One region of the Pseudoduganella lutea genome, then DNA from elsewhere that is predicted to be linked to it. Evidence: riboswitches for the same ligand, from Rfam matches in the RefSeq annotation. Region 1 holds a riboswitch; each other region holds the start of a gene.

Region 1 (5,308 bases):
CTCGCGCGCGGGCGATCGCCTTGTCCGCCAGGTTCGCGCCGAGCTGGTAGCCGAGCTTCGTGGGCAGGATGTCGCCATCGACCGCATGGAAATTGCGCCCCGTCGGCAGCGCCTCGGGCGAGCGCAGCGGGTCGTTCCCCTTGCCGGGTTCGATGTAGCGGCCGTCGAGCCCCGCCAGCAAGGCCCGCATCTCCAGGCGCGGCGAAGCGGTCAGCTTCGCGGCGACCTCTGCGCTCACTTCCTGGCCGTCGACGCCCCCCTTCTTCATCGACGCGAGCATCAGGTCGATCGAGTCCTTCTTCCACGGCCGTCCGAAGATGTGCAGCCCGTGCGGCATGAATTTCTCCTGCAGCTTCGTCAGGTAATGGCCGATCTCGTGCGCCAGCAGATCGTCGTCGGCCGCGTCGTAGCCGATGCCGCGCACCGCCAGCACGTCGGCCATCGATGCTTCCAGTTCCGCCTTCAGGTTCAGCGCCACCACGCGTTCGCGCATCAGGCTGGCCGCCTGCGTCTTCAGCGATTCGGAGTTCGCCGCCTCGTAGCTTTCCACCACCTGGCGCAGTGCCAGCAGGTCGTCGTACAGCGGCGTGCTGGCCAGCGGCGGCGTCAGGTGATCGACGATCACGGCCAGCCCGCGCCGCTTGGCCTGCGTGCCTTCGCCGACGCCGTCCACGATGTACGGATAGATGCCCGGCAGGTCGCCGGCAATCAGGCTGGGATAATCGTCGCTTGCCAGGCCGACCGCTTTGCCCGGCAGGAATTCATAGGTGGAGTGGCGCCCCACGTGCACCAGCGCGTCGGCCTTGAAGCGGTCGCGCACCCAGTGGTAGAAGCCCAGGTACTGGTGCGGCGGCGTGATGCTGGTGTTCGCGTGCAGCAGTTCCTCGTCCACTTCCCAGCCGCGCGGCGGTTGCGGGCCGATGAAGACGTTGCCGAACACGAGTCCCGGCACCAGCATTTTCCCCGAGTCGACCATGATCCTGCCTGGCGCGTTGCCCCACCCTTTCAGGCCTTCGATGCCGTAGCCGGCGAGCTTGCTCGCAAGCGGCGCCAACGCCTTGCAGCGGCGCGGCGCGCGCACGTCCAGGCAGGCGCGGTAGCCGTCGCCCAGCGCCGCCAGGTCGCTTATCGCCGCTTCCCGCTGCGGGTGGTCGGCCCCCTCGACGAGGTGCTGCAGCTCCTTGACGATCACGTCCACCTGCTTGCGGCCCAGCACCCACTCGCCGGCTTTCTCGGCCTCCAGCACGTCCGCATGCAGGCGCCCCAGCAGGCCGCTCGTCATCTCGTTCTGCACGCGCGGCGACAGCGTGGCGAACCACTTGCCGTAGTCGGCCGCGCTCACGGTATTGACGGTGCCGGCCAGTTCGCGCAGGGCGGCCCGGTCTTCCGGCAGGTTGACCCCATGCGCCATGATCCGGTCCAGCAGCGCTTCCGGCGATGCGGGCAGTTCGCCCACGGTATAGCCGGCATCCTTGAGCGCATGGAGCATGTCGAACAGCGAGGCCGGCACGTCCAGGTTGTCGGCACCGATGTTCTGGCGACCCGGCGGGTGGTTGTAGTAGATCAGCGCCACGCGCTTGTCGCGGTTGGGCTTGTCGCGCAGCGCCAGCCAGCGCACGACGCGGGCCGCCAGCCGTTCCGCTTCCGCGTCGAGCATGACCGGCGGCCGGTTCTCGATGCCGGTCGCCTTGTCCCGCTGCGCATTGCCCAGCGCGGCCACCACGATCGGCTGGCCGATGCCCTGCAGTTCCGGCAACGCCACGCGGTATTGCACGGAGTCCGGCGGCAGGCCGTCCGGCGACAGGCGCCATTGCAGCGCCGTGCGGTCGGACAGCCGTATGCCCTTGAACACGGGAATATCGAGGCATTTCAGCGCCTCGGCGACGGCTTCGCGCCCTTCCGCCGCGCCCACCACGAAATCCTGGAGCACCACGAGCGCCGCCGGCCGCGCCGGGGCGAGCAGTTCAGGCAGCCGCTCCAGCGCCTCGCGCGACGCGCCGCCCCACCGCGTGAGGACCTGCACGCAGGGCTGGCCAGCCGCTTCGATGCGCGCACACACGGCGGCCGGCACGGCGCCATCCATGTTCGACAGGTCCAGCACCACCACGGCGGCCTGCGCCTTCAACCCCAACTGAGCGCCATTGCCCCACGCGGCGGCGTCAAGCAGTTCGCGCCGCCCCACGCGCACGCGCAGCGTCGGTTCCGGTTGCGGGGCGGCCAGCGGCCTGGCGGGATGGAGGCGGTGCGCAAACAGCGCCGCGGTATTGTCGACGCCGCCGGCCTGCCATACGCGGCGCGCGGCCAGCCAGCCCGGCGCCGCCGGATGCGCCTGCGCGGCCTGCAATGCCGCCGCCGGCGGCGTCTCGGTGGACAGGTCACGCAGCGTTTCGGCGGGAAAATCGCGCATGGCGCCCTGCGCATCGCGGCTCATCAGGCTGAGGCCCGCATCGCCATTGAACGCCAGCACGACCGTGCGTGGCTTCGCATGGCGTGCCAGTGCCGCCTTCAGCCGCGCGGCCGGGTCGCCGAACAGCGAAACGGCCAGGATCGTGTCGGCCCCGCCGACGAGCCGTGCCACATCGCGCTCATCCAGCGCCATCCATTGCGCCGGCGTGCGCAGCACGATGCGGTCCTTCGGGTGCAGGGCCAGGTGGCGGTGCGCCGCCTCGATCGCCACCGGGGCGGCACGCTCCGTGACGATGGCGAACAGCGTGGCGGCATGGCCGCGCACGCAGGCGAGGATGCACAGCAGCGCAAGCAGCGCGCGCAAGAATGGAGAAATGCTCAAAAGTAGGAACCGGCCGTGAAACGCAACAGGCCAGGCCACACCCCGGGCCCGGCACATCATTGCAAACGGCCGGTCTTCTGGCTTGCCATCGTTCTTGCCGGCTCATGCCTTCCCGTGCGCGGCACAGTGGCGGTGGAACCGGTTCGTCTGGCTTACAGCAGCGGGGGCTGCGCCGGACTGGCGGGGGATGGAGATCCCCCGCGTCACCGGCTTCCCGTTTCACCCTCGCGCCGGCAGGCGGGAGGGCACCGTTTACTCGAGACGGGATTCTACCTGCAAGCAAGCCGCGCTGTCACCGCCCCATTTAGTCGGCGCCCTCCACGCGCAGGCGACGCAGCCCCACCAGCCCCGCGCCCAGCACGACGCCTGCCAGTACGAACACAGCGAACACGTCGCCCCATGGCACCAGCGGATCGGCCGCGCGCGGCGCGAACGCCGGCCGCTTGCCGAAATCCTCCGTCCCGAACGGCCGCTCATTGAACAGGTACGGGTAGTAGAACGCGCGGATACGGCGATGGAAGGCCGCGATCTCGTCTTGGTAGGCCAGCTGCGCCGGCAGGTCGGTATCGGCGAGGCGGTGCAGCACGGCCTGCGCTCCCACGCCCGGCAGCAGCCAGCCGAGCCGCCCGGTCCATGCCTGGCGCGCCAGCAAGCCTTCGCGGTAGTCGCGCACCTGCCCCGCCACGCTTTCGTCACCCACCTGGTGGAACGCGAAATACCATTTCCAGTGGAAGCCCGGCGGCACGTGCGCCTTGTCGCGCCATTCGGGGTGGCTGGCGACGAACTTGCGCATCGTTTCATCGCGCGGCACTTCCCACGCGCCATGCACGGTCTGCCGCTGGGCCAGCATCAGGTCCACGCCCTGGTGCACCGGGATCGCGCGCACCAACGCCACGTTGGCCAGGGCCGGCAGCACGAGCGTCAGCACGGCCCAGGTGCCCATCAGCGTGGTGGCATTGGTGACCGAACGCCAGCCGCGCGCGGACACGACCATCGACAGCCCCGTCCAGAAAGCCAGGTAGGCCGCGATCAGGATGAGGACAACGGCAAGCACGATGACGAGTGCCACGACGCCGGTGCCGGACAACACCGCGCCGGCGCAGGCGGGAACGGCCAGGCAGGCGAACAGCAATGCATAGCGCAGCGCCACGCGCCGGCGCCACAGGCGCGCCGCATCGGGCATCGCCAGCAGCAGCCGCAGCCGGCCTGCCTGCCGCTCGCCGGACACGAGGTCGTGCAGCAGCGCGATCGCGATCAGCGGCGCCAGGTAGATCAGCACGAACGCGAAATCGAAACGGCCCGGCAGCGCGATTTCCGGGTTGAACGTCTCGCCCTCGTAGAGCTGCGCCTGCAGCCCCAGCGCGCGGATACGCAGCACGTAAGGCGCCACGTCGCGCAGGCCGAGCGCCAGGAAGGCGGCATCCGATGGCGCATCCCACGTGTTGTAGAACGTGTAGTAGGCCGGATTGCCGGCATCCTTGCTGGCCGGGTAGCGGGCCGCCAGCGCGGCCACGTCCTGTTCGTGCAGCGGCGCCAGGCGCGCGATGGTCTGCCGCTGGCGTTCCACTTCCTGCATGCCCGACCAGACGGCCAGCGTGGACAACAGCAACAGCAGCAGCAAGGCTGCGATGGACAGCCGCGAGCGCACGATCAGGCGCAGTTCGAAGGTGAGCCGGCTCATCGCACCGCCCTCCCCAGCCGGCCGGCCAGCAGCCAGGCCAGCGCGCCCAATGCCGTCAGCCACAGCGCCAGCGTGGCGCCGGCCGGCGCGGCGCGGCGCAGCGTGTCGGCCAGCGGCGCCGGTTCGTAGCGGAACGCCGGGAACCCCTGCCAGTGCTCGCGCGACACGCGGTTTTCCTTGCTCCGGTCGATGTCGTCGGCATAAGCGAGCTTCTCCGCCTGGAGACGGTTCAGTCCCTGGATCAGCGCATAGCGATAGCGCTCGCCCTGCTCCAGGAAGCTGCGGTAGCTGGCCAGGTCTGTGCCGGCCGCCGTCATCGACAGGCGCCGCAATGCCAGCGCCGGGCTGGCCCAGCCGAAGGCGTCGATGATCTCGGCCTGGCGCTCCTGCCGGTCGAACGCGGCGGCCGCGTAGCGGTTGAACAGGTCGCTGGACTTGCGCTCGCCCTCCATGCCCACGACGCCCTTGAAGTTCACGGGCAGGTCTTCCACCCGAGCCACGCCATATTGCTTGAGCAGCCTGTCGCGGAACGCGGCGAATTTCGGATCGTTCGGATCGTGCGAATCGCCCAGTGCCAGGTACTCGCGCTGCACGTGGATCGCGTCCTCGAAACGGGTCGGCAACGCCACCGCGGTATTGGCCATGTCCGGCACCCAGCGCGGCAGCAGGATGACGATCACGGCCCACGCGGCCAGCAGCACCAGCAGTGCATCGCGGCCGCGCGCCACGCACATCGACACGAGCACCACGCCCAGCACCCACAGCAGCAGCCAGGCGGCATAGCCGGCGGCCAGCACGGTGGCCAGTGGCCAAGGCGCATGGCCGGCGGCGGCGAACCA
Region 2 (5,308 bases), 1.4 Mb from region 1:
CTCGTGGACCGCAAGATCGCCCATGGCACACGCAATTTCGCGGTGGCGCAGGCGATGACGGCCGAACAGTGTGCACAGGCGCTGGCACACGGGGCGGCGCTCGTCGATACGCTGCCGGGCAACGTGATCGGCTTCGGCGAAATGGGCATCGGCAATACCACGGCCGCCGCCGCGCTGATGCACAAGCTGGCCGGCATCCCGGCCGTGGCGTGCGTGGGCGCCGGCACCGGGCTGACACCGGAAGGCGTGCTGCACAAGGCGCGCGTCATCGAGGCGGCCGCCGCACGCCATGCCGGCGTGACGGCGCCGCTGGACGTGCTGGCCACGTTCGGCGGCTTCGAGATCGCCATGATGGCTGGCGCCATGCTGCGCGCGGCCGAGCGCCGCATGGTGCTGCTGATCGACGGCTTCATCGTCACCAGCGCCCTGCTCGTGGCCGCGCGGCTGCGGCCGCCGATCCTCGACTACTGCGTGTTCGCGCACTGCTCCAACGAGAATGGCCACCGGCAATTGCTCGAAACGCTCGGCGGCAAGCCGCTGCTGCAGCTGGACCTGCGCCTGGGCGAAGGCACCGGCAGCGCGCTCGCCCTGCCGCTGCTGCACGCGGCGGTGAATTTCCTGAACCGCATGGCCACGTTCGCATCGGCCCAGGTCAGCGGAAAGCGCTGAACATGCTGCAGGTGCGGCTGTTCTTCATCGCGCTGCAATTCTTCACGCGCCTGCCGATTCCCCGCTGGGTAGGGTTCGAGCCGCACTGGCTGCACCACGCCTCGCGCTACTTCCCGCTGGTGGGCCTCGTCGTCGGCGTCATCGTGGCGGCCGTTTACTGGGCCGCCGCGCAAGTGCTGCCGCCGGCGATCGCCGTGCTGCTGTCCACCGCAGCCGGCATCTACCTCACCGGCGCCTTCCATGAAGACGGTTTCGCCGATACCTGCGACGGCATGGGGGGCGGCCTGACGCGCGAACGGGCGCTGGAAATCATGAAGGATTCGCGGATCGGCGCCTATGGCGCGATCGGTATCCTCCTCCTGCTGGCCATCAAATGCGCCGCGCTGGCACACCTTTCACCGCTCGCGACGGTCGCTGCTTTATGTGTAGCGCATCCGCTGTCCCGGCTGATGGCGGCAAGCCTGATCTGGCGCATGGACTATGCCCGCGCCGAGGGCAAGGCCAAGCCGATGGCGCAACAAATGACCGGCACCGAGTTCGCCATCGCCACGCTGTGCTGCGTGCCGGCCGTGGCAGCAGCCGGGGGCCTGGGCTGGCTCGACTGGCGCGGCATCGTCCTCGGCATCGTGGCGATGGTGTTCGTCACGTTGTGGTTTGCTCGCAAGCTGCGCCAACGGCTTGGCGGCTACACGGGCGATTGCCTCGGTGCGGTCCAGCAGATGGCCGAAGCGGCTTTCTACCTGTGCGTGCTGGCGCGATGGAACTGATTCTCGTCAGACATCCGCGCCCGGTCGTGGCGGAAGGCATCTGCTACGGCAGCAGCGACCTGCCGGCCGATCCGGACGAGCTGGCCCGCGTGCATGCATCGCTCCGTGCCGGCGGCCTGCCGGGCGATGTCCCCGTTTTTTCCAGCCCCCTGCGGCGCTGTGCCGACCTCGCCCGGCTGCTGTCGCCCAGCGTCACTTTTGATGCCCGCCTGGCCGAGATGGATTTCGGCAGCTGGGAAGGGCGCAGCTGGAACGATATCCCGCGCGCCGATGTCGACGCCTGGGCGGCCGACCTGCTCCACTACCGGCCCGGCGGCGGCGAGACCGTGTTCGAGGTGGCCCTGCGCGTTGCGGCCGCGCTCGACGCGATACGGGCGCACGGCGCCGAGCGTGCCATCGTCATCTGCCATGCCGGCACCATGCGCCTGTTTGCCGCGCTGGCCGACGGCACGCCAGCCGGGCAGGCCGCGCTCGCCGCCGCCTCGAAGGCGCACCGCATCGGCTACGGCGAAACCCACCGCCTGGGTCTTTACTGAATCTTTTCATGATACCGGCCCCTCCGCGATACCTTATAATTGCGCGGTTTTGGTGCCCGCGTTCGAGTCCTCGAGCGCAGTTAAACGGGAAATACGAAGCCTGACCATGGTCGGCCAACGTATGCTGCCCCCGCAACGGTAAGCAGGCAGCCGCGCGCGAAGTTCGCCGCGGCAGCCGTCCGCGACAACCACTGTGCAAACGCATGGGAAGGTCGGACGGTGATGCCCGCCAGCCCGGATACCGGCCAAACCAGGTGGAGCCACGCACAGCGTGCGGCTCTGTTCAATCCGGCCTGCGGGGACGTTGGCCGGTTGCTACTTTACAAAGATTTGCCATGACCTCTTCCGTAGCATCCCAGGCGGCGCTCGCGTCGCTGGCGCTCGCCATTGCCGCGCCGGCCGCCCACGCCCAGGCCACCGCCATCGATTCGATCATCGTCACCGCTACCCGCACCCCGCAGCTGGCCAGCGAAGTGATCAGCGATACCGTCACGATCACGGCCGAGCAGATCGCCAACTCCGGCGCCGGCTCCATCACCGAACTGCTGCAGCGCCAGCGCGGCCTCGAAGTTACCCGCAACGGCGGCCCCGGCGCCGCGTCGAACGTGTTCATTCGCGGCGCGAACGGCAACCAGAGCGTGGTGCTGGTGGACGGCATCCGCATCGCCTCCGCCTCGACCGGCTCGGCCAGCTGGAACGGTATTCCATTGTCGGCCATCGACCGTATCGAGATCGTGTACGGCCCGCTGTCCACGCTGTACGGCGCCGATGCGATCGGCGGCGTGATCCAGCTGTTCACGAAAAAAGGCGAAGGCGCGCCATCCATCAGTGCTTCGGTCGGCGGCGGCAGCGATAAAATGTTCGCAGCCGATGCCTCCGTTTCCGGCGGCACGAACCAGTTGAGCTACGCGTTCTCCGTCTCGAAGGAGCGTTCGGACGGCTTCTCGGCCACGCGCCGGCCCAGTTCCAGCTTCGATCCCGACGACGATGGCTACGATCGCAAGAGCGCGGCCGGCCAGGTGGCCTACAAGCTGGCCCCCGGCCACGAACTGGGCGCCATGTTCCTGTACACCGATACCGAATCGGACTACGACGACGCGAACTTCGATGCCTACAGCACGCAAAAGGTGAGCAATGTGGGCATCTACGCCCGCAACCAGTTCCTGCCCTTCTGGACGATGCTGGTGCAGGCTTCGCAGTCGCGCGACAAGTCCGGTTCATTCTATGACGTGGGTCCGTTCGGTTCCAGCCAGATCGACACCACGACCAGCACGTTCACGGTGCAGAACGATTTCCGCATCGGCAGCGACAACCTGCAAGTGCTGTACGAACACCGCAAGGAAGAACTCGACGGCTCGACCGCCGCCCTGAACCGCGCGCGCCACACCAACGCGTTTGCCGCCAACTACAGCCTGAAGCGTGGCGCGCACCTGGCCAACGTGGGCGTGCGTCACGATAACAACTCGGAATACGGCTCGAAGACCACTGGCTCGATCGGCTACGGCTACCGCTTCACCAGTGCGCTGCGCGCCGAAGCCAGCTTCGCTACTAGCTTCCGCGCACCGTCGTTCAACGAACTGTACTACCCGAGCTACGGCAACGAGGACAACAAGCCGGAAGAAGGCCGCAACGCCGAAGCGGGCCTGCGCTACGACGACGGCACCACGAAACTGGGTGCCGTGTACTACCGCAACAAGCTGGACAACCTGCTGCTGAACACCAACCCCTGCCCTTACGCCGGCTACCCATACGGCTGCGCCTACAACATCAACGAGGCGCTGCTGGAAGGCGTGTCGCTGTCGGCCGAGCGCCAGATGGGCAACCTGCTGCTGATCGCCAATGCCGACTTCCAGGACCCGAAGGACGAGACCACCGGCAAGCGCCTGCAGCGCCGCGCCAAGCGCCACGCCAACTTCGTGGCCGAATACGACCTGGGCGCCGTGCGCGGGGGCGTGGAGCTGCAACTGTCGTCGAGCCGTTTCGACGACGCGGCCAACCGCAACCGCCTGCCCGGCTACGCGGTAGTAAACCTGTATGGCACGTACCGCTTCAACCAGGACTGGTCGGCGCTGGTGCGCTGGAACAACGTGGGCGACAAGAACTACGAGCTGGCCCGCTATTACCAGACCGGCGGCTCGAACGTGTTCGCCGCGCTGCGCTACGGCTTCAAGTAATTCCCGTATCAAACCAGTAGTGCTAAGCTGCCGGGCGCGTCGATGCGCCCGGCGCTTCATCCACAGGCAGAACATGCATCCACTTTCCGCCCACCTGCGTTACCGCACCGGCGTGGTCACCGCCGGCCTGCTGCTGGCGTCGATCACCAGCCTGCTGTTCGCGGGCGTCACGGGCTCCGTTGCCATCCCGCTCGCCGACCTGCCCGGCGCGCTGCAAGAATTACTCAACGGCCGCGCCGAGACGCTGGCCGCCACCCTGCTCGACCTGCGCGCGAGCCGCGCGCTGACCGCCTTCGTAACCGGCGCCACGCTGTCGCTGGCCGGCGTCATGATGCAGACCCTGCTCCGCAATCCGCTCGCGGACCCCTATGTGCTCGGCATCTCCGCCGGTTCGGCCGTCGGCGCCCTGTTGGCGCTGATGCTGATGTGCGCCGCATGGATGGTCGACGCGGCCGCCTTCATCGGTGCGGTAGCCATCTCCATGCTGCTGTATGTGCTGGCACGCCGCGACATGCGCGGCGGCAGCGCCGCCGAGGGCGGCACCGCATTGCTGCTGCTGACCGGTACCATCCTGTCCGCCGGTTGCGCGGCGCTGATCATGCTGATGCTGTCGATCGCCCCGGAAAGCCGGCTGCGCAGCATGGTGTTCTGGATGATCGGCGACCTGTCCGGCGCGCCGCTGCGCTGGCTGCCGTGGATCGTGCTGGCCGCCGGCCTGGCATTCGCGCTGCGCACGGCCCGCTCGATGAACGTGCTGGCCCTGCATGCCGAAGCGGCCAGCACGCTGGGCATCCGCGTGGGCGTATTGCGCAAGGGCCTGTTCTTCTGTTCCGGCCTGCTGACGGCCAGCGCGGTCACCACCGCGGGCAGCATCGGCTTTGTCGGGCTGATCGTGCCGCACGCCTGCCGCTTTGCATTCGGGCCGGACCACCGCGTGCTGATCCCGGCCGCCACGCTGGCCGGCGGTGCCTACCTCGTGCTGGCCGATACGCTGGCACGCACCGTCATCGCGCCGCAGCAGTTGCCGGTGGGCGTGGTGACGGCGTTGATCGGCACGCCCGTCTTCCTGTATCAACTGCACCGGCTGCGCAAATGATGATCGCCACAGACAATCTCCGCCTGGCCATCGGCTCGCGCGTGCTGGCCGAAAAGCTCGACTGGC
Region 3 (5,308 bases), 2.3 Mb from region 1:
GCCTGTTCCTGATGATACGGGCCAACCTCGTGCTCATGCCGATCGACATGTTCGTCGACACCCTGTGCCGGCGACTGGGCTACAAGTGGGGCAACATCAAGTCCACGTTCGACTGCACGCTGCTGCTGATTTCCGCGTCCATCGGCTACCTGTTCCTGGGCGAGCCCAAGTTCATCCGCGAAGGCACCATCCTGAATGCCATCCTGATCGGCCAGTACATCAAGCTGTACTTCTTCCTGTTCAGGCGGTTCCGGCCGGCCAGGGTGGCGCGGCAGGAGGTGCCATCATGAACCGGCTCCTCGCTGGCGCCCTGGCGATCGCCCTGTCCACCGGCGCGGGGGCGCAGGAAATACGGCTTTCGGGATTGCTCGACGCCTGGATCGGCATGGCGCAGCCGCCGGGCAGCAAGCGTGTCGCCGCCGTGAATGCCGGCGGCATGAGCACCTCGTGGTGGGGCATCGACGGCACGGAAGATCTCGGCGACGGGCTCAGGGTGGAGTTCAAGCTTGCCGGCTATCTGCGCAACGACACCGGTGCCCCCGGCCGCTTCAACGGCAACGAAACGCTGTTCAGCCGCAATGCCTACGTCGGCATATCGGGCAAGTTCGGCACGCTGCGCATCGGGCGCGACGGCGCACCGAACTTCCTGCCGGCGGCGCTGTTCAATGCGTTCGGCGATTCGTTCACGTTTTCGCCAATCGTCGCGCACGCCAACGTGCCGCTGTATAACGGCACCGGATGGGAGTCGGTGAATGCGGGCGATACCGGCTGGAGCAACCAGGTCCGCTATACCTCGCCGAACCTGGGTGGGCTGACGGCCAAGCTGCATTACCAGTTCGGTGAAATTGCGGGTGCCCGCGGCCGGCACAACGCGGGGGCCAGCTTCCTGTATTTCAAGGGGCGCCACGGCGTGGGCGGCTTCCTGCAGCGGGTGCACGTGGACAACCCGCTGCCGGGCACGCCCGGCAATGTCAAGGCGGGCTACGGCCGGCAGGATGCCTGGATGGTGAGCGGAAAGACCGGTGTCGGTCCCGTGACGCTCTACGCGAACTACGAGCACGCGCGCAACAGCGCGCATGCGGGTGCGGCGGACGGCGCCACCTCGAACGGCACCAGCACGACCTGGAGCGCCAGCGCCGACGTGGCCTTTGGTGCGGGCAAGCTGCTTGCCGCGTTTGCCGACACCACGTGGCAACGCGGCCCGCAGGACGGCAGGCAGCGCGGCACGCTGTCACTGGGCTACGACCACTCTCTGTCGAAACGCAGCGACGTGTACGTTGTCGGCATGCGCGACCGGATCAGGGGCTACCGCCGTGGCGACACGCTGGCGCTGGGGTTGCGGACGCGGTTCTGACGCTACTGCGACTTGGTTTGTCGTATGTGATGCGTCAGTAGCCGCTGCGGTCTGGTGTCAGACACCGGTTTTCGCGAGATTCTTCCGGGATTCTGCGCGGAAAACCGGTGTCCGACACCTGAAGGTGTCCGACACCAGTGGCTCGAGCGCAGCCTGCAAGATCCGGGGTGTCAGAACCGGTGCGTCAGCGATACCCGGAACGAACGCGACTCGACCGGGTGGAAATGCACGTCTTCCACTGCCTCCGCTTCGCCGGCAAGCCGCGATTCGTAGAAATAATCGATCGCCGACGCGCGCCGGTTGGCCAGGTTGAACGCTTCCAGTTCCACGTGGGTGGCCTTGCCGATGCGGTAGCCGATGCGGCCGTTCAGCGTTGTCGTGGCCTTTGAGCGCACGCTGTTGTCCTCGACCAGCGGGCGCGGGCCGAACCAGCGCAGGCGCAGCGCGCCGGACCAGGGCCCGGTCGGCGTGACCGTCGCGGCGAACTGCGCGACCCCTTCGACCGCGCCCGGGATACGGTCGCCCGCCGGGTCCGCGTTGCGGAAGCGCGCCCGCGCGTAGGCGAGATCCGCATCCAGCGACAGCCACTTTACCGGCTTGTAGTAGTTGGAAAACTCGATGCCGTGGCGGCGGCTCGGCCGCCCCGCCTCGGTGGTGCCGGCGTCGCCGACGAACAGCAGCTCCGAATCCATGTCGAGGCGGTACAGCGACAGCGACGACTGGAGCCCCGGCACCCACTCGCTGCGCACGCCCAGGTCCAATCCGCGCGTGCGGGCCAGCGGCGTGACCCTGTCGGCCGGTTCGCCGGTCTTCGGATCGACCGCGATCACGGTGCCACGCGCGTCGTTGCTGTGGAAGCCCGTACCGGCGTTGACATAGAACTCGGTGCGCGCCCAGGGCCCGAAGACCAGGCTGACGCTGGGCGAGAGGATGCCGTCGCTGGCGGTGCCGGCATTGGCGGCGTTGTCGCCGTGGACGTCGAAGCGGTAGCGGTCCGCCCGCAGACCCGCCACCGTGCGGAACGTGGCGTTCCAGCGGGTCTGGTTTTCAACGAACAGGGCGCCGCTGGTCTCGACGATGTGGTCTTCGCGCGTGGTGCCGGTCACCTGGCGCGCCCGCGTGCGATACAGGCCGTTGTGGATGTTGTCGTTCTGCGCGGTGATGCCCACGGTGGTCGTCGATGCGACGTCGGCCCGGTGATGGTGCCAGGAATAGCTGGCGTCGAAGCCGGATGTCACGCGGCGGTCCGGCTGGGCGAACTGGTCGCCGTTGACGGGATCGTCGAGGAAATAGGTGAAGTTCGAGAACAGTGCCAACCGGTTCGCGATCACATAGGCCGATACCCTGGCACTGTTGTCGTCGTCGCTGCGCTGCCACTTGCCCGACAGGCTGTAGCGGTGCGCACTGCCGCCGTCGGTGGGGTCGATCGCATCGAAGCGGCCCAGCGTGCCGGCATCGACGGCCCGCTGCGGGATCTGGTCGGTGGCGTGCCACTTGGCGCGGTAGGCCATGGCGGTGATGGAGTAGCCGTTGTTCTCGAAACCTTCGCTGTAGCGCAGCACGCCGTTGACCTTGCGGTAGTTGTCGCCGCGGGTGAACGGACCATCGTTGTGCATCGCCTCCAGGCCGACCAGTACGGTGCCGTTGCCGAGTTCCGGCGACGCGGCAATCAGCGCGCGGCCGTAGCCGTTCTGGCCGGCCGTGATGTTGGCAATGCCGGACGTGAGCCGGTTGACGTAAGTGAGCTCGGTGGCGCCCGCGGAAGCGAAGTCGCCCGCCGTCGCCGAGTACGGGCCTTTCCGGTAGTCGAGCCGGCCGGCCAGTTCGGGGATCACGAAATTCAGGTCGGTCCAGCCCTGCCCGTGCGCATGGCTGCGCTGGTTGACGGGCATGCCGTCGACGGCCGTGCGCAGGTCGGTACCGTGGTCGAGATTGAAGCCGCGCAGGTAGAACTGGTTGGCCTTGCCCTCCCCGCTGTGCTGGCTCACCACCAGGCCCGGCGTGGCTTCCAGCAGTTCGCCGGGCCGGTACGTGGTGCGGGCTTGCAGCTGGCTCTGGGTGACCGTGCCGGCGGCGGCGGAGTCGGCCTCGCCAAGCTGGCTGATACGGGAACCTTCGACCAGCACGCGCTGGAATGGCGGATCGTCCGCATGGGCGGCAAACGACATGACGGCAAGGGCGGCAGGCAGGAGCCTGGTGTGAAGCGGATGAATTTTCATGAACTGGGTCGGCAAGCATATGCCGTGCAGGTGCGCCGCACGCGGCATCAGCCACGCGATGGCTTGCCAGCACGGGAAAACAAACGATCGACGGCAAGGCCACACCCCGTGCCCTGCCTTCTTTTCGTGACCGGCCGGTCTTCTGGCTTGCCGTCGTCCTCCCCGGCCCTGCCTTCCCGCGCTGTGTGAGCAGCGCAGTGGCGTCGGGGCGGGTCGTCAGGCTTACAGCAGCGGGGGCTGCGCCGGACTGGCGGGATGGCGATCCCGCGCGTCACCGGCTTCCCGTTTCACCCCGCCACCGGTCGATGGCGGGACACCGTTCACTCGGGGGCGGATTCTACAGGCAAGGATGGGTGCTTGTCAGCGCCTTCCGGAAGCGCTGTTCGCGCAAGTCACTGGAACGCGAGGCTGGGCGCCCCGCTGCGCTGGAGGCTGTTCAGAACGTGTAGTTCACGGCAGTGGCGTAACGGCGCCCGTCCACATAGCCGTTCGAGCTGTTGGCGACTTCCTTGTCGGCCACGTTGTAGATGCCGAACTTCAGCGTCAGGTTCCGCTTCAGGCGGTGCACGATCCCCATGTCGACGAGGGTATAACTTTGTGACGTGGCCGCGCCCGTTGCCAGGTCGGTGCTGATGAACTTGCCGGTATAAGCCGCCTGGCCCCACAGGCTCGTGCCACGCGAAGGGTCGTAGTTCAGGCCCAGGTTCGCGGCATGCTTCGGCTGGTCGCTCAACGGGCTGCCCTTGCTGGCCCCCGTCAGCTGCTCGGAATCGGTCAGCGTGTAGTTCGCACGTGCCGACAGGTTGTTCGTGAACCGGTAGTCCAGCGCGAGCTCCGTTCCGTGGATACGCGCCTTGTCCACGTTGATCGTCTGCTTGTAGCCGTATTGATGTGCGGGATATTCCAGCCCGCCATGGAAGCACGGCACGTTCGGCCGGCACAGGAAGTCCGCCGAGCGCGTGATCTTGTCGTCGAAATCGGTGCGGTATACCACGGCGCTGGCCTTGAGTCCCAGGTCGGTGCGTTCGTAGTCCACGCCGAATTCATAGCTGACGCTTGTTTCCGGCTTCAGGTCCGGGTTGCCGATGCTCACGCCACCGCGGGAGGTGGCGGAGAAATCGGGCGCCGCGTTGCGCAGCGACGGGGCCTTGTAACCCGTGATGGCGCCGCCCTTGACGGTCAGCGCGTCGCTGGCGCGGTAGACCAGGTAGGCCTTCGGGCTCCAGTGGCCGGCATATTGCTCGTTGTAGTCGTAGCGGGCGCTCGTGGTCAGCGCCAGGCCGTCGCGCAGCCGCCACTCGTCTTCCGCGAACGCGGAAAGCTGGTAGCGCTCCATGGTGACGAATGCGTCCGTGTCGGCGTTATGGACGTTCACGGCACTCGTGGCACCGTCCTCCAGCTTCTCCTTCTTGTAGGTGAAGCCGGCCGTCAGCGTGTGCGCATCGCCGGCCTGCCAGGTGCCCTGGCTGTTCAAGGTCAGCGTGTCGAAGTCGATGCCGCGCGCCACGCCGCTGGGCGCGCTGGTGCGGGTGGTCGGATTGCTGGCGGCGTCGTAGTTCAGGTAGGTGCTTGCACTGACCTTGCCGTAGCGGCCATCGTGCGCGAGGAACAGGTTGTCCTTCGTCGATCCCTGGTAGCTGGCGGCCGCCGTGGCGGCCAGCGAGCGGCCCGGGTTTCGCCAGCGGTCGGTGTCGGTGCGGCTGCCGCCGGCCGTGAGCGTGTTGCGGCCGTCGGC
Region 4 (5,308 bases), 170 kb from region 1:
TACCTGGTCAAGGCACGCCTGAACGCGGCCGTCGACTCGGCCGCGCTGGCCGGGGCGCGCGCCGTCACGGCCGGGAACACGCAGTCGGAACAGACGGCCAGCGCGCAGGCGGCGGCGAAGCAGTTCTTTGAAGCGAACATTCCCGCGTCATATCTGATGTCCAGGCCGAAGCTGCTGAGCACCTCGGTCGTGTTCAACGCGGGCGAGGTGACGATCGACGTGAAGGCCGATGCGCCGATGCCCGTGTCGATCATGCAGCTGATGGGTTTCAAATCGTTGACACCCGTCGCCTCTGCGCAGACCGTGCGCCGGGACCTGGACATGGCGTTCGTGATCGATACGTCCAGATCACTGATCGATGTAGGTCCAACGGTCAGGACATCGGCCAAGAGCTTCCTGAACAAGTTCAATGTCACGCAGGACCGGGTCGGGCTGGTGCATTTTTCTTCCGGTGCCGTGATGGATTATCCGATCTTCAAGTCGGCCCGTGGCTTCCAGCGCGACGCGATGCTGTCGACCATTTCGGGCTTTGTTTTCGACGGCGGCACTTCGTCGTTCGAAGGGATGCGACGCGCGCGCGATGACCTGAACGCGATCCCGCCCCTTAACCGATCCAGCCTGCGCGTGATCGTGTTCTTCTCGGACGGCGCACCCACGTCGTTCGGCGTCAACCTGCCTTTCGGCACCTGCAACAGGCCGGGTGTCGTCGACTCGGTCGGGGTGGGGCTCTTGCGGCTGGACGCCCAGTACGAATATGTCAGCAATGCCTGCACGCTGAGCAGCCAGGCATGGAACACGCTCAAGAAGCTGCCGAAGTACTACAACGCCGTCGATACGGCTTCCACGGAGTGGAAAGTCCAGACCCTGTCGCCGCGCCCGGTAGTGGAGGATATCGGCGATGCAACGAAGTTCAAGCAGAACGTCGGCAACGCCGCGCGCAACCTGGCCGAAGCTGTCGCGGCCAAGGCACGGGATGACAACATCTTCGTGTTCACACTGGGCATGGGCGAAGGACTGAAGGACAAGAACGCCGATGGCGAAACGGGCGAAGCCGTGCTGAAATGCATGGCCAACGTGGCCGATGGCCCATCGCGCTGCTACAACGCCAACAAGAACGTCGGCATGTACTGCTACGCGGCCACGGAGGCCGACCTGACACCATGCTTCTCCAAGCTGGCGTCGGCCATCCTGCGCATTTCCAAATAACGCGCGGCGACCGCCCCCCGTGCCCGCCGCCTTCGCACCACGCGAGCGGCGGTACCAAAATGCTATGCCATCGCAATGCATTTCGGTTACTATGCGCGCTTGGGTGCGCTCTTCCCGTTCGGGGAGGGCGTTAAACGGGAAACCGGTGAAGCCGCCACGCGCGGCCATTCCGGTGCAGCCCCCGCTGCTGTAAGCCTGACGGATTCCGCCTATTAGCCACTGCGATTAATCGCGGGAAGGCGCGGATGAAGGATGACGGCGAGCCAGAATACCGGCCCAAGCAAGTCAGCACCATTCCCCGGGGTGACGGGAAGCCGCTGTCGAAGCGGCGCCGTGCCTGGCCCCGTCTCGACCGTCTTTTCATCTCCCGCTGGTGCTCTTATGGACCATTCGACGGGAGGTTTCGAATGCATATCATGGAAGGGTTCCTGCCGCCTGCGCATGCGCTGGGCTGGTCGGCCGTCTCCGCCTGTTTCCTGGCCGTGGGCCTGCGCGCGATGGCGCGCGACCTGCGCCTGCACCCGGAACGGCGCATGCTGTTCGGCGTCGCCGCCGCATTCGCGTTCCTGCTCTCCGCGCTGAAGCTGCCGTCGGTCACGGGCAGCTGTTCGCATCCCACCGGCGTGGGGCTCGGCGCACTGCTGTTCGGCCCCGCCGCGATGGTGCCCGTCGGCTTCGTGGTGCTGCTGTTCCAGGCGCTGCTGCTCGCCCATGGCGGCGTGACGACGCTGGGCGCCAACGTATTCTCGATGGCCGTGGTCGGCCCCTTCATTGCGTACGGCGTGTTCCGCGCCGCCGCCGCGCTGGGCATGTCGCGTTCCGTTGCCGTGTTCGCCGCCGCCTGTCTCGGCGACCTGGCCACGTATGGCACCACATCGCTGCAGCTGGCCTGGGCGTTTCCCGACCCGGTGGGCGGCATGGCCGCTTCGCTGGCCAGGTTCGCCGGCATCTTTGCATTGACCCAGGTACCCATCGCCATCAGCGAAGGACTGTTGACGGTGCTGGTGGTGAATGCCATCGCCCGCTTCCATGGCCCTGAGCAGCGCAATGCCCCCGTGTTCGCGCACTGTGCCAGGGAGCGCACATGAGATGGCAAATGAGGCCGCGCACGTGGCTGGCATGGACGGCGATCGTGCTGCTGTCGGTACTGCCTTTGTGGCTTGCCGGCGAGGCGGCGTTCGGCGGGGCGGACGAGCTGGCGCGCCAGGCCATCGGCACGATCGCGCCAGGATATCAACCGTGGTTCGCGCCCGTGTTCGAGCCGGCCAGCGGCGAGATCGCCTCGCTGCTGTTCGCCTTGCAGGCGGCGCTGGGCGCGGGCGTGATCGGCTACTGGCTCGGCCTGTCGGTAGGACGCGAGCGTGCCCGCGCCGCCGGCGGTGAATCCGATGGTGATCGCCGATGCTGATCGAAACGACCGCCTATGCGAACCGCTGGCGCGGCGTGGCGCCGTCGGCCAAGGCGCTGTTCGCGCTGGCCGGCATCGCCGCCGCATGGATCGCGCAGCGGCCCGGCACGCTGGCATTGCTGGCGCTGCTGCTGGCCCTTGCCGCGCTGGTTGGCGCGCGCGTGCCGCTGCGCGCATGGCTGGCGGCGGCGCTGGCGCCCCTCGGTTTCCTGTTGCTGGCGTGCGCCACCATGCCGATCGGACCCGACGCGCATGGCGACTGGCACTGGCATGCCGCGATGGTGCCGGTGGCGGCGCAGGCGGGGTGTCGCGCGCTGGCCGTGCTGGCCGCGCTGCTGGGTTTTACGTTGACCACGCCGCTGCCCGACCTGCTGTCGCTGCTGCGCCGCCTGCGCACGCCGGAAACGCTGCTCGACCTGATGGCGCTGTGCTACCGCATGCTGTTCGTGCTGCGCCGCGCCTGGGACGACGGGGTCGATGCGCAGCGCGCGCGCCTGGGCTATCGCGGCTGGCGCCATGGCTTTCGATCATCCGGGCTGCTGGCCGGCCACGTCGCCCAGCAGGTATGGCTGCGCGCGGCGGCGTTGCAGACGGCCGCGGACGCGCGCTCGTATGCCGGCACGCTGCGCTTCCTACCGGCCGCGTTTCCACGGGCGCGGCGCCAGAATACGCTCGCCCTGCTGGCCGGTGCGCTGCTCGTCGCGCTGGCGCTGGGAGACCGCTGGTGATGGCGCATCCCGTGCTTGAACTGGTCGACGTCGATCACGTCTACCCCGATGGCGGCACCGGCCTGCGCGGCTGCACGCTGGCGCTCGGCCGCGGCCGGCGCCATGCGCTGCTGGGTGCGAACGGCGCCGGCAAATCCACCGTGCTGCGCCACCTGAACGGCTTGCTGCGGCCGGGCGCCGGGCAGTTGCGCAGCGACGGCCAGCCCGTCGATGGCAGCCGCGCCGCGCTGGCAGCCTTGCGGCGCCGCGTGGGCCTCGTCTTCCAGGACCCGGAACGCCAGCTGTTCGCCGCGCACGTGGGCGAGGACGTGTCGTTCGGCCCGCTGAACCTGGGCCTCGATGCCGCCACGGTGGCGGCCCGCGTCGATGCCGCGCTCGATGCCGTGGGCCTGCACGGCTATGCGGGCCGCGCCGTGCACCACCTGAGCTTTGGCCAGAAAAAGCGCGTGTGCATCGCCGGCGTGCTGGCGATGGAACCGGAAGTGCTGCTGCTCGACGAGCCGATGGCCGGGCTCGATGCGCCGATGCAGGTCGACCTGGCGGCGCTGCTGGACCGCCTCGCCGCGCGCGGCGTGACGGTGCTGCTCACGACCCACGACGTCGACTTTGCTTTCGGGTGGGCCGACGACATCCACCTGCTGGCCGCCGGCCGCTGCATCGCCTCCGCGCCGGCCGAGCGGCTGGCGGCGCGCGCGGACCTGCTGCATACCGCCGGTCACCGCGTGCCGCTGGCCATCGCCTTGCATGCGCAACTGGCCGCGCGCGGCGTGTTGCCAGCCATCCCGGCGCCACGCAGCGTGCCGGCCTTGCTGGAGGCGCTGCAGGCGGATCTGGCCACATCTTCCGCCATATCGAACATCCTGGAGAGCACCGAATGACTGTTGAAAACCCCGGCAAGGTATGGTTCGTCGGCGCCGGTCCCGGCGACCCGGAACTCGTCACCGTCAAGGGCCGCCGGCTTCTGGGCGAGGCGGGCGCCGTGCTGTTTGCCGGTTCGCTGGTCGACCGCGCCGTCACGCTGTACGCACCGCCTGGCTGCACGATCCGCGATTCGAAGGACATGACACTGGAAGAAATGACCGCCTGGCTCATTGAACAGGCGGCCCGGCACCGCACAGTGGTGCGCCTGCAGACGGGCGACCCGGGCCTGTACGGCGCGCTGATTGAGCTGGCCCGCCCGCTGGGCGCGGCGGGCATCGAATGGGCCGTGGTGCCGGGCGTGTCGTCGGCGATGGCGTCGATGGCGGCGGCCGGCGAATCGCTGACCTTGCCCGAGGTTACGCAGACCGTGATCCTCACGCGCGTGGAAGGGCGCACGCCGATGCCGGAAGGCGAAGACCTGGCCAGCCTGGCCGCGCACCGCACCACGCTGTGCATCTTCCTGTCGATCACGCTGCTGCACAAGGTGGAAGCAGCGCTGCGCGCAGCCGGCTGGCCGGAAGATGCGCCGATGCTGGTGGTGCACAAGGCCAGCTGGCCGGGCGAGGAAAAGATCCTGCGCGGCACGCTGGCCGACATCAAGGCACGCTGCCGCGAAGCGGGCGTAGCCAGCCAGGCGATGATCGTGGCCAGCCCCACGCTCGGGGCGCTGCACTGGGAAACGCTGGCCCGCTCGAAACTTTACGACCCCACTTTTACCCATCGTTATAGAAAGGCAAGCGCATGAACGGACCAGTCATGATGCGGCCGGCGCCAGCGCCGGCGACTGACATCATTCTCATCGTCGGCCACGGTTCGCGCGAGGATTCGGGCAACCGCGAGATCCGCGAATTCACGGAACAGTGGCGCGCACGCCGCCCTGGCTGGCGCATCGAACTGTGTTTCATCGAGTTCGCGCCGCCGGAACTGAACGCCGCGCTGCTGGCCGCGGCCCGCGCCGCCAGCCGTGTGCTGGTGGTGCCGCTGATCCTGAACGCCGCCGGCCACGTGAAAATGGAAATTCCCGAGGCGATCGAAGCCGCGCGGG

What was found. Region 1 has a riboswitch for cobalamin ahead of EWM63_RS03065 (cobaltochelatase subunit CobN). Riboswitches for the same ligand answer to the same signal wherever they lie in the genome.
Region 2: it holds a riboswitch for cobalamin, as region 1 does, so the genes downstream of both, EWM63_RS09205 (TonB-dependent receptor domain-containing protein) here and EWM63_RS03065 (cobaltochelatase subunit CobN) in region 1, are expected to answer to the same signal.
Region 3: it holds a riboswitch for cobalamin, as region 1 does, so the genes downstream of both, EWM63_RS25180 (TonB-dependent receptor) here and EWM63_RS03065 (cobaltochelatase subunit CobN) in region 1, are expected to answer to the same signal.
Region 4: it holds a riboswitch for cobalamin, as region 1 does, so the genes downstream of both, EWM63_RS03740 (energy-coupling factor ABC transporter permease) here and EWM63_RS03065 (cobaltochelatase subunit CobN) in region 1, are expected to answer to the same signal.

Annotation. Positions count from the first base shown of each region.
Region 1 covers NZ_CP035913.1:737,830-743,137, forward strand. Annotated here, with positions in the region: gene EWM63_RS03065 (cobaltochelatase subunit CobN) at 1-2,770, opposite strand, end outside; cobalamin riboswitch at 2,839-3,056, opposite strand; gene EWM63_RS03070 (DUF3526 domain-containing protein) at 3,093-4,469, opposite strand; gene EWM63_RS03075 (ABC transporter permease) at 4,466-5,308, opposite strand, start outside.
Region 2 covers NZ_CP035913.1:2,176,123-2,181,430, forward strand. Annotated here, with positions in the region: gene cobT (nicotinate-nucleotide--dimethylbenzimidazole phosphoribosyltransferase) at 1-669, shown strand, start outside; gene EWM63_RS09195 (adenosylcobinamide-GDP ribazoletransferase) at 672-1,436, shown strand; gene EWM63_RS09200 (histidine phosphatase family protein) at 1,427-1,972, shown strand; cobalamin riboswitch at 2,006-2,236, shown strand; gene EWM63_RS09205 (TonB-dependent receptor domain-containing protein) at 2,308-4,146, shown strand; gene EWM63_RS09210 (FecCD family ABC transporter permease) at 4,220-5,242, shown strand; gene EWM63_RS09215 (ABC transporter ATP-binding protein) at 5,242-5,308, shown strand, end outside.
Region 3 covers NZ_CP035913.1:5,944,531-5,949,838, reverse strand. Annotated here, with positions in the region: gene EWM63_RS25190 (YczE/YyaS/YitT family protein) at 1-290, shown strand, start outside; gene EWM63_RS25185 (porin) at 287-1,354, shown strand; gene EWM63_RS25180 (TonB-dependent receptor) at 1,525-3,573, opposite strand; cobalamin riboswitch at 3,689-3,909, opposite strand; gene EWM63_RS25175 (TonB-dependent receptor domain-containing protein) at 4,010-5,308, opposite strand, start outside.
Region 4 covers NZ_CP035913.1:906,782-912,089, reverse strand. Annotated here, with positions in the region: gene EWM63_RS03745 (VWA domain-containing protein) at 1-1,206, shown strand, start outside; cobalamin riboswitch at 1,291-1,500, shown strand; gene EWM63_RS03740 (energy-coupling factor ABC transporter permease) at 1,614-2,294, shown strand; gene EWM63_RS03735 (energy-coupling factor ABC transporter substrate-binding protein) at 2,291-2,614, shown strand; gene EWM63_RS03730 (CbiQ family ECF transporter T component) at 2,608-3,342, shown strand; gene EWM63_RS03725 (energy-coupling factor ABC transporter ATP-binding protein) at 3,342-4,220, shown strand; gene cobM (precorrin-4 C(11)-methyltransferase) at 4,217-5,008, shown strand; gene EWM63_RS03715 (sirohydrochlorin chelatase) at 5,005-5,308, shown strand, end outside.